Regions from separate parts of the Marinobacterium sp. YM272 genome, predicted to be linked through region 1. Evidence: riboswitches for the same ligand, from Rfam matches in the RefSeq annotation. Region 1 holds a riboswitch; the other holds the start of a gene.

Region 1 (5,434 bases):
CCCTGCGCTTAACCGTACCTTCGTTAACCCCCGTATTCCCGGTTCAGTCAATATCCAGAAAGAGGATGACGAAGGTACTCTGCTGAATGGCTGGACCTTCACGCTGACGAATGATGTAGATGGGGCGCCGGGTGCCAGCACCGGATTGAGCTGCGTAACTGGAGCCGGTGAGGCTGCCGATGGCGTGTGTACTATCAGCGGTATCCTGCCGCCAGAAGGTGAAACCACAGCTACTTACTGTGTGGTGGAAACCAATCCGTTGCCTGGTCAGTATCAGGATGCTGAAGGACCGCAGTGTGGCATCGTTGTAGGCTTGGGTGACACCGGTGAAAATACCCCCGCGCTGAACCGGACCTTCGTTAACCCGCGTCTACTTGGTGCTATCAAGATCACCAAAACCCGCAAGCATGCAGCTGATGGAGGCGGAGATCAGGCTCACGAGGGTGTGACCTTTACCATTACCGGCGGTAATCTGGCTGCTGATGGTGTCGATGTTGTGACCGACGCTAACGGTGAAGCCTGCTACGAAGGCCTGTTGGTTAGTAGCCTCGAGGGCATCGGTGATTACACCGTAACGGAAGATGTACCGGACGGCTATGTGGCTGACGCAGAAGAAGCCAAGGATGTAACGGTTAGCTTGGCATCCGAGTGTGGTGATGGTAATGAAGCAACTGTTAGCTTCAGCAATACACCGCTGACAAATGTTACCGTATCGGTTGACTCGCAGGTTGTAGGCGGTACCGCCTCAACCATCAAGTGCACCGATACCGACGGTAACGAGTATAACGGTGGAACCGAAGCCGATGGGGACGGAAGCCTGACAGTGTACGACTTGCTGCCGACCGACCCGACCGTGACGCTGATCTGCGAAATCACTATCGATCCGTGATGCGGTAGTTCCTGTAACTTCAAAGTAAGAAGGGCGGGTATATCCCGCCCTTCATGTTGTTACCGCTTATTGCGCGATTACTTGAACAATACCGCTGCTGCTGATATTACCCGCCGCATCCTGCACCTGGATCTCAATATCATGGGTTCCCTGCTTTTTGGGAACCTGCCAGCCGCAGTAATAGAACGGTGAGGTCGTTCCCCAGTTTGGCGACGGGCGAGTAGCAGAACACTCGGTCCGGCCGTTCACGATGTAGTCCACCTGTACAATACTTGCGTTATCCCAGACATGGCCCTTGATCAGGGTATAACCGCCTTTTGCTATGGTGCCATTGTCTGCGGGATACACAACTCGTGCTGTCGGTGCAATGATGTCTTCAGTCATCGGTAATATGTACCCGACTAGAGAGGCGACGATGTCTATATCGGACTGGGAGACATATCCGTCCCCATCCAGGTCAAAACGGCGCCACTCAAATACGTTGCTGTAAAGGTAAGCTGGGTCGCTGGGGTTCGGGCTGATCGCTTCCAGTGGAACGCCGTTACCCTCACCCAGGTGCAAAGCAATACGATCCAGGTCGAACTGGTCAACGGCGCCGTCATCGTTAAAATCCGCCGGGTAGCTGTCGACTTCATCGTGTGCACTTAGGGTGTCGGCCTGTGCGCGGAGGTAGTTGGGCCCCCAGAGTTTGTCCATCTGGAATTCGCCGTCGATATAGCCGATATAGCGGACCAGGCTTCCCATGGTGTGTTCCAACGCATCGTTCCAGCCATCGTTATCGGCGTCCGCATTGACGCAGCGATTGTAGTAATACCTGACCCAATCGTTTTCACTGTGGCCATCGACAACGATATTGTTGGCCGCTGTATCACCCACATTGGTGACGGTGATGGTGTAGTTGATCCCTTCTTCCTTGTAGTTGGGGAACATACAGAGCTGGGACGTGTTGCCAACATTCGGCGCTATTACCGCTTTGCCGGTTTGCTCAATATCAGAGCTTGAGTAATCCCTGTAGGGCACCGTACTGGATAATTGCAGTTCGCTACCTTCCCATTCCAGCTGCACCGTGATGGCAGCGGGGTGGTAGTTACAGGCAGCGTATTTGGGTGTAAAGCTGAAGCTTTCACCGGGCTGAAGGCTTCCCAGTGCTTCCCAGATCAGATGATCATCTTCACCCAGACAGCTGTTGTCGCCGGATAGGTTGCGGAAGTTGTAATTCTCGGTTGTCAGCGAAAGTGGATCAGAGGAGGGGCTGGTGCTTTCAGTGGTCGTTGAATTCTTTCCCTTGCCTTCTGGCTTTGCGGCCATGGCATGAGATGACAGGACCAGTCCGAACGCGACCGACAGGGTGATGGCTGCCTTTGGCAGCGCGTGCATTGCTATTCGAGATGCCATGGGGCCCTCCTGAAATTAATATTCAGCAAGATCCCCTGGCGATGATTCCAAAGAGATGTGTCTCCTTCGGCAATCCGGCTACCTCGATGATGAAACGCGAGGCCCGTGACTTTGCGCGGCTCCTGAGAGCTTTGCCTTTTCGGGAGAGGATCTTTTACAGTTAAATTGTGTGTTTCAATCGTGTAACGGTTGTTCTGCCGCTCATCTGGAGCGGTTTGCAAGCTGTACAACAGCAACCGCCCAAACAAGACTAATCGGCGGTTTGGCTGTGATACTGAAGCAAATAGTTACATCGGAAAAATGTCCTGTTAATTAATCGATACGATTAAATGCTGGGTGGATCATATCAGGACAGTAATAGAATTTTAAATAAGGAGTTTTGTAACTAATCTGATAAGGCAGGGATGAGCAAATAAATACTGATTAGCCTGGTTTACAGGGCGGTTTTAATTGCTTTTTGATGTTAAATAATTGTAACGAATAATGGTGAGGTTAGTATTTGCTGTGGAGGTTTTGAGGTGTTTTGGCTACGGTTAAATAGTTGAAACTGTTACATTTACAGAACAGCGTAAGATCTTAGTTGTTACATAAAAGAAACAAGAATTTTTCGTTATATTAATTTTCAATTTCATCCCATAGGGTGATATGGATCTCTACCGGGTAACCCTCAATGGTATGGAAGGCAGGCTTGAGGCGGCGCCAGGTGCGTTTTCTGTTCATTTCCTTACTCCGAGTGTCGGCACTCCGGTCTTGCGTATCCTCGGATGCGCCGGAGCTTTGAAGACGTTCCTGTTCCGCTTCGTCCTGTTTGATGAGGCGATGATTAAGCAACATACGCCGGTATCGTTTTTCCATGTGGAAAACTCCCCATAGTCAAAAAATTACTGCAGCTAACGGGCCAGAGTCTTTAAGGCATTGAACGCAAAGGGATGACTAGTGTAAGAGGGAGCTTGGAGGAGAGGCTGCAATGTAAATTTGTAACGGGATCCGTACAGTGAAGATCAGTACGGACCCGCTGTTTACGTGTGTTGGAGAGGAGGCTGACCGTTTTCCTTGCTGTCCAGATGGTGTTTTTCCATCATCCGGTAAAGGGTCACACGGGAGACTCCCAGCGCTTTGGCAGCGCGGGAGATGTTGTGGTTGAACCTGTCCAGGGTGACGCATATCACCCGCTTTTCGGCCTCTGAGCGCGCTTCGCTCAGTGTCCTGATCGGCTCCGTTTTTGAGACCACCTCGGAGGAGAGGTTAAGGTCCTGTGGGGTGATCAGCTTGTTGTCACTCATGATCATGCCGCGGCGTACACGGTTGATCAGCTCGCGCACATTGCCGGGCCAGGTGTGATGGTTGATCGCATCGATCGCTTCATCGGTGAATCCGCGCAGCTGGCCGTTGTGGTCGCTGGCGAACTTTTTAAAGAAGAAGCGAGCCAGCAGCTCCTTGTCCTCACCACGGTTGCGCAGGGGAGGGAGGTCGATGTTCAGTACACTGAGGCGGTAAAAAAGGTCTTCGCGAAAACGACCCTGTTCAACCGCCTTGTTCAGGTCGATATTTGTCGCCGCAATAACACGTGTGTCTACGTGCATCGGGGTGTTGTTACCGAGGCGCTCGATGGTGCCTTCCTGCAGAAAACGCAGCAGATGTGCTTGCAGGTTCAGGTCCAGGTCGCCGATTTCATCAAGAAACAGCGAGCCCTGATCGGCCGCTTCTATGCGGCCCAGGCGCCGCTGGGCTGCGCCGGTAAACGCCCCTTTCTCATAGCCGAACAGTTCTGAATGGATCAGGGTTTCAGGCAGGGATCCGCAATTAACGGCAACAAAGGGGTAGGCGCTGCGTTTGGAGCGTTGGTGGATCGCTCGTGCGATCAGCTCCTTGCCGGTTCCGCTCTCGCCGGTGATCAGCACAGGCGCATCGGTTTTGGAGACCTTGCGCACCTGGTCAAAGATAGACAGCATCTGCGGGCTGGTTCCCACCATCTGGAACTCGTCGTTGATGCCCTTATCGTCGCTTTCCAGCTGCTGCAGATGATAGATGCCGTAGGCGTGACCGAGAATCGTCTCCAGGTTGTCGATGTTGTCGCCGAGCGGCAGTGAGAAATAATCATAGAAGTTTTCGAACAATGCCCGCCTTAACTCGATATCTCGGAGGTATTCAGGACGAATCAGTGCAATCCAGGCGATCTGGTTATGCTGCTGGAAAAAGCTGGAAAGCTCCTGATGGATAGAGGGATCAGACCAGTCGATATGGGCTACACCGACAAAGAAATTCTGTTGCAGAAGAGATGTATCGGCCTCTTCCAGGCTGTTTACCTTGTGTAAAGCCCAACCGCTCAGCTGTGACAGCTCCCTGGAAATATCGCTTTCAGGGCGCAGGTCCACAAACAGAGCATCTCTTACAGGCTGAGGTCTGGGGTGTTCCCTCGTCTTGTAAATATCCATAGCAATATGTCCGGTTGATACTAAAAACTAACGTTTATGTGACGCGTAGTTTATGAATCGAAGTATAGTTGACCGAAAGTGTCTTAAAGAGAGAACTCTACAAGGGGTGTCAGGGATGGGTGCAAAGATTTCATCATCTATCTGTAGCGTTTTTGTACTCCAATCCCGTCGCTTCCTGACTATAGTGAAAAGTAATTGAGCAACGCTTTGGGCATGTGAGATGTACTGTAACTATTTCGGGTTACGCGAGTCGCCTTTCTCGATTGCACCGAATCCGCGCTATCTGTTCATGAGTGAACAGCATCAGGAAGCGCTGGCGCACCTTCTATACGGGATAACGATAGACGGTGGCTTTGTGTTGCTTACCGGGGAGGTCGGCACCGGCAAAACCACGGTGGCCCGTCAGCTTCTTGAGCAGCTGTCTGATGACTCGTCAGATGTGGCGCTGATCCTTAACCCGCGCCTCAGTGTGCAGGAGCTGCTGGAGACGATCTGCGACGAGCTTGATATTCATCAGGCAAGTGAGCAGCCGGTGACGGTAAAGCAGCTGGTGGATCGGATTTACCAGGAGCTGCTAAGACGCTATGCCGCCGGGCGCAATACGGTTCTGCTGATCGATGAAGCCCAGCAACTGTCGGTGGATCTGCTGGAGCAGGTTCGATTGCTGACGAACCTGGAAACCAGCGAGCACAAGCTGCTGAATGTGATTCTGGTG
Region 2 (5,434 bases), 1.3 Mb from region 1:
CTGTGACTGGGGGCTTTTAACCCTCAGTCTCTCGCAGTGGTTACTGCGGTGGCATCAGCCTGGGCGGGCGCAGAAAGAGCAGAAAAAATTGCAGGGCGTCAGCCTGAGTGCTGAAGAGATCAGCCTGTTTGAAAGTCTGAGAAAGGAGTGTCATGGAGACTAAATCCTGGGTGCTGATTACCGGCGGCGCTCAACGGCTGGGGCTGCACTGTGCGAAGCGCCTGGTCGAGGATGGCTTTAACGTCATGATCACCTGCCGTTCCCACCGGCAGGAGTGGGCGGGCGAACCTCTGGAGGGCGTTGAGGTGCTGCTGGCTGATTTCTCCACCGTCGAGGGGATCGAAGCGCTGATTGCCGATATCGATCGGCGCGCTCTGCGGTTACGGGCAATTATTCACAATGCCTCAACCTGGATGGATGACAGCGAGGGTGCAGAGGCGATGCAGCAGATGATGATGGTGCACATGCAGGCGCCTTATCTGATCAATCAGGCCGCCCGACGCTGGTTCGGCGCGGACCGTCAGGGCGACATCATCCATATGACGGATTGGGTTGCGGGGCAGGGCTCCGCGAGGCACATCGCGTACGCCGCCACGAAAGCGGCACTGGAAAATATGACGCTCTCGTTTGCAGGGTTGTTGGCGCCTGATGTGAAGGTCAACAGTATTGCGCCCTCGATGATCCTGTTTAACCCGGATGACGATGCGGCCTATCGTGAGAAAACCCTGAAAAAATCTGCCCTCGGGATCGAACCCGGCGCTGAAGTGGTCTACCAGGCGGTTCGCTATCTGCTGGATAACCCCTACGTCACGGGGAGTTGTATGGAACTTAATGGCGGACGTAACGTCAAACCCCGCTGATCGACGAGTGGAATAAAAGGACTTAGGCATAATCCGTTATTCAGTTGTATCGGTTTTGATACATAGACGGATCTGCAGGGCGCCCGTCGCCTTGATGCCAGACAGGGATTTAGTGGAGTTAAATGGCAACGTTGTTCATTCTTCGAACAGCCTTGTGCTATATTCCCCTAAACAGGGAGTGGTTACCAAGCACTGCGTGGTAACGCGTGTCTGCTCCCTCTGATCATCATTAATCCGGATCCTTTCTCGAAAAGGCAAACCCCGAGCAATCGGGTGACGCAAAGTCACGGATCCCTTTGGGATGGCCGGGCTGTCGAAGGAGAGTGAACTAGAAGAGTCCACCACTTCTGAGGATCTGAAGTATGCTTTTTACTTTGGGAGACGCTCAGAACTGACAACTGCTCTGAGCGAGTCTGTGGGTTACAGGTGCGCCGGTTATCGCCGGGTACCGATTAATTGACGAGCGCGATATGGACAGGGCTGACACAGGTGGCACCAAGGATTCCGGGCCACTGAAAATTCTATTGATCGATCCACACTCTGCATTTGTAACCTGGGGCAGTGGCCTCGTGCAGGAAGGCTGTAACTGGGATGTGGTGCGCAGTGATGATCCCCGTGTTGCCCTCCAGCTGTTGCGGCAGACCGCCTTTGACGCCGTCATCGTAGGCGCCATTTCCAGTTTTGAGCGCGAGATCGGTATCCTCAAGCAGGTGGGAGAGGTCAAGCCGAAAGTCGCCCGTATTCTGCTCTCTCCGCCACTCAGCTCGGCTAAGCTGGCGAAAGCCCTGGATGTGGTGCACCGCTCCATTTTCCAGGGCGCGAGTATTGCCGAGATCGTAAGCTCCGTTGAGCAGACGGTTCAGGTGACCCGTCAGCTCTACCGTGACAAGGTGGTGCGCTCCTTTGCCGCTTTCCGCCGGCTTCCCTCATCCCCCTCGATCTACCGGGAACTGAGTAACGCGCTGAGCAGTGAGCGCACCAGCACCCGTGATATCGCCCTGATCGTTGAGCGTGATCCGGCCCTGGCGGCGCGGATAATCCGGCTGGTGAACTCCAGTTACTTCGGCCTGAGCCGGCACATTTCAAGCCTGACAGAAGCGCTGACGCTATTGGGCGTGCGCACGGTACGTGGTCTTGCACTTGCCGGGCATCTCAACGCCCATTACCCGCAGGGAGATGGCTGGAAACTTTTCTCCTTCGATAAAATGAACCAGCGTGCCCTCAGCGTGGCACGTCTGTCCCAGGAGATTGCCACACCTTTCGCCAAGGGGAACCCGGCGATCAAGGATCAGGCGTTCCTGGCAGGACTGCTGCTCGATATCGGCATGTTGATGCTCGCCGCCGAGCAGGGTGAGGGATACCTCAAGGTGCTGCGTTTTGCGGCACGCAAGAAGCAGCCGCTGCATCTGGTGGAGCGCATGGCGTATGGCGTGACTCACGCGGAGCTGGGTGCCTATCTGCTGGATATGTGGAACCTGTCACCTCAGGTGGTGGAGGCGGTGATGCTGCACCACTCTCCGGAGGAGTCAGTCGGTCAAACCTTTAGCCCGCTCTGTGCCGTGCATATCGCCGATGCGTTGCTGCCGACCATCGACAACGAGCTCGGGGTCGACCTGTCCGCGACGCTGAGCGAGGGATATATCGAGCGCCTGGATCTGAAAGGGGAGTTGCCGGGCTGGAAGATGGCCGCCAATGCCTATCGTGTCCGGATGCGCAAGTCTGAACAGGCCGAGTCAGCCTGAGTATTTCCCTTCCTGCCAGACCACCGCTCGCCCAAGCGGTGGTTCGCAAATTGCATATTCCCTAAACGTACGAGGAGAACATCCCCGGGCGCGTCGTTTTTCTAACAGGAGGTAATAACAGAGGTTGCTTTGAATGCTGGGGCCACGTTGACACGTCGCCGCTAAGCAGCCACGCTGGGTAGAGCCGATCAGCATCTTCGAACATATCGGCTTGCTGGCAAGTTATGTATTTGATTTGTAATCGAAATACCCCTTCAAGTTTTATCTCTACGCCAGCGCGCACCGCTTGGGTGGGTCGCTCCTCAAGCCTGTCTTCACCCCATTCCAGCCTTTCATACCCTATTCTCATTCCGGATGTCGGTTTTCCGTCAGGCCTGCCTGCACTGTTTTTGTGCATAAGATGGCAGGTTCTGGAAAACCTGCGCTGTTTCAAACCGTCGAACCCGCCTGCCGCCAAGTGGCTGACCGAGGGTTCCGGTTTTCTGCCGCGTCCGGCCTCTATCCACGTGAAGGAGTCCAAAATATGATTTTAGCGACCGATCTCGATGGTACTTTTCTCAGCGGTAACCCCGATGACAGGGCGCGCCTTTATCAACTGATCAATGCCCACCCGGGGATTCGCCTGGTCTTTGTTACCGGGCGTGGCCTTGAGGCGGTGATGCCGCTGCTCTCCGATCCTGGGATTCCCGAGCCGGAGTATATTATTTGTGATGTGGGTGCCACGGTCATCGATGGCGCTACGTTGCAGCCGGTGTCCGAGCTGCTTGAAGAGATTGAGCAGAACTGGCCCGGTGATATCCCTATTGTTCAGGCGATGGAGCGGTTCGAAAATATCCGCCGCCAGGAGGTGCCACAGACACGTCGTAGTTCCTGGTTCTGTGAGCGCGATGCGGTCACCGATGAAGTTCGTCAGATCGCCGAGGATCTGGGCTGTGACCTGCTGTACTCATCCAACTACTACCTGGATTTTCTTCCTAAGGGGGCCAACAAGGGCGCGACACTCAAGCGCCTGGTCGAGTACATGGGCGAGCATGAGGACGATGTTCTTACAGCCGGCGATACGCTGAATGATCTGCCGATGCTCGAAGGGCAGTTCAAGGGGGTTTGTGTAGGGGGCTCGGAACAGGACCTGCTGGATGCCACCGAGAAGAATGCCTGGATTCTGCATTCGGATGAGCCCGGCTGCAGCGGTATCCTGGATGCGATGAGTCACTTCGGCTTTCTTGGTCCTCAGGGTGTGGCCCACGAGGGGTTTGACGATACCGAGCGCGGCACATCGGACCTGGTGATGGTGTATCACCGTCTGCCCTATGAAGAGGTACGTGAGAAAGGCAAGGTGCGTCGCCAGCCGCACAGCTCGCCCAACGGGATTCTGCCGACGCTGCTAAGCTTTTTTGCCGACGGTACCCGCGGTGCCTGGATCGCCTGGAGTATCGATGACGGTACCGAAGATCCTTTCGTCACCCACACCAGTGTGGATAAGGAAGCCTATCCCAACCTGATCTGCTCTCGCGTACCGCTGGTCAAGGAAGACGTGGATATCTTCTATAAGCGCTTCTCCAAGGAGGCGTTCTGGCCGATGCTTCACACCTTCTGGGAACGCGCGGAGTTCCGTGAAGATCACTGGGAAGTGTTCTGTGAGGTGAACCGCAAGTTCGCCGAAAAAACGGCGGAAGAGGCGGCTGAAGGTGCGCTGGTCTGGATTCACGACTACAACCTCTGGATGGTGCCGGCTTACCTCCGTGAGCGCCGCCCCGACCTGAAGATCGCGTTTTTCCACCATACCCATTTCCCGTCAGCGGATATCTTCAACGTGGTGCCCTGGCGCCGCGAGATCGTCGGCAGCCTGCTGCAGTGCGACTATGTCGGCTTCCATATCCCGCGACAGGTGGAAAACTTTGTCGACGTGGTGCGCGGTGTCATGCCGTTCCAGGTGCAGGAACGCCAGCCCTGTGCGCCTCGCTTCCTGACCTATGGCTGCGCCGCCGGCCTTGGCGAAATGACCACCGAGATCGAAACCACTCATCGTACCATCCGCCTGGGTGCTCATCCGGTGGGCCTGGATATCGACCGGATGAAACAGGCGCTGGATTCCAGCGCCTACCGCAAACAGAAGCGCCTGCTGGAAGAGGATGTGGGTAAAAAGGGCGACGGGCAGGTGATCCTGTCGGTGGAGCGTCTCGACTACACCAAGGGCGTGTTGCCGAAGCTGCTGGCGTTCGAAAAAATGCTCGATGCTCACCCGGATATGATCAACGCAGTGACCCTGGTAATTATCTGTGTGCCGGCGGCCCAGGAGATCAAGGTGTACCAGGAGCTGGTGGCCGATATTGAGCAGGCGGTGGGGCGTATCAACGGCCGTTTCGCCCAGGTGGGCTGGACGCCGATCCGCTACTACTACCGCGGTTTCCCGATGCAGCAGCTGACGGCGTTCTATGAGCGGGCCGATGTGATGTGGATCACTCCGCTGCGTGACGGTCTGAACCTGGTTGCCAAGGAGTTTGTCGCGATTCAGGGGCTCACCGGTGGCGCCGGACGGCTGGTTCTGTCGGAGTTTACCGGCGCGGCCGCCGAGCTGCATGGTGCGCTGTTGACCAACCCCCATGACCTGCATGACCTGGCGGAGCGCTGCTACCAGGGGCTGGTGATGACACCGAGTGAAGCGGCGACCCGTATCCGTCTGCTCTACGATATCGTCACCTACCATGATATCCGTCGCTGGGGCAGCGAGTTTATCGCCGGCGCCCGCAACGAGGATAAACGGGATGAAGCCGTGTCCGGCAAAATGGAGCTCGGTGAGCCTGCCTGAGGCCTGACTTCAGGTCTTAAATG

Evidence for each region. Region 1 has a riboswitch for cyclic di-GMP ahead of ACQUQP_RS13105 (Ig-like domain-containing protein). Riboswitches for the same ligand answer to the same signal wherever they lie in the genome.
Region 2: linked by a shared signal. The riboswitch ahead of ACQUQP_RS07355 (HDOD domain-containing protein) and the one ahead of ACQUQP_RS13105 (Ig-like domain-containing protein) in region 1 are both predicted to bind cyclic di-GMP.

What each region holds. Positions count from the first base shown of each region.
Region 1 covers NZ_CP194171.1:2,949,501-2,954,934, reverse strand. The annotation lists gene ACQUQP_RS13110 (MSCRAMM family protein) at 1-889, shown strand, start outside; gene ACQUQP_RS13105 (Ig-like domain-containing protein) at 956-2,284, opposite strand; cyclic di-GMP riboswitch class I at 2,350-2,430, opposite strand; gene ACQUQP_RS13100 (hypothetical protein) at 2,900-3,139, opposite strand; gene ACQUQP_RS13095 (sigma 54-interacting transcriptional regulator) at 3,304-4,719, opposite strand; gene ACQUQP_RS13090 (ExeA family protein) at 4,940-5,434, shown strand, end outside.
Region 2 covers NZ_CP194171.1:1,603,099-1,608,532, forward strand. The annotation lists gene ACQUQP_RS07345 (inorganic triphosphatase) at 1-163, shown strand, start outside; gene folM (dihydromonapterin reductase) at 153-860, shown strand; cyclic di-GMP riboswitch class I at 1,104-1,178, shown strand; gene ACQUQP_RS07355 (HDOD domain-containing protein) at 1,331-2,602, shown strand; gene ggpS (glucosylglycerol-phosphate synthase) at 3,126-5,411, shown strand.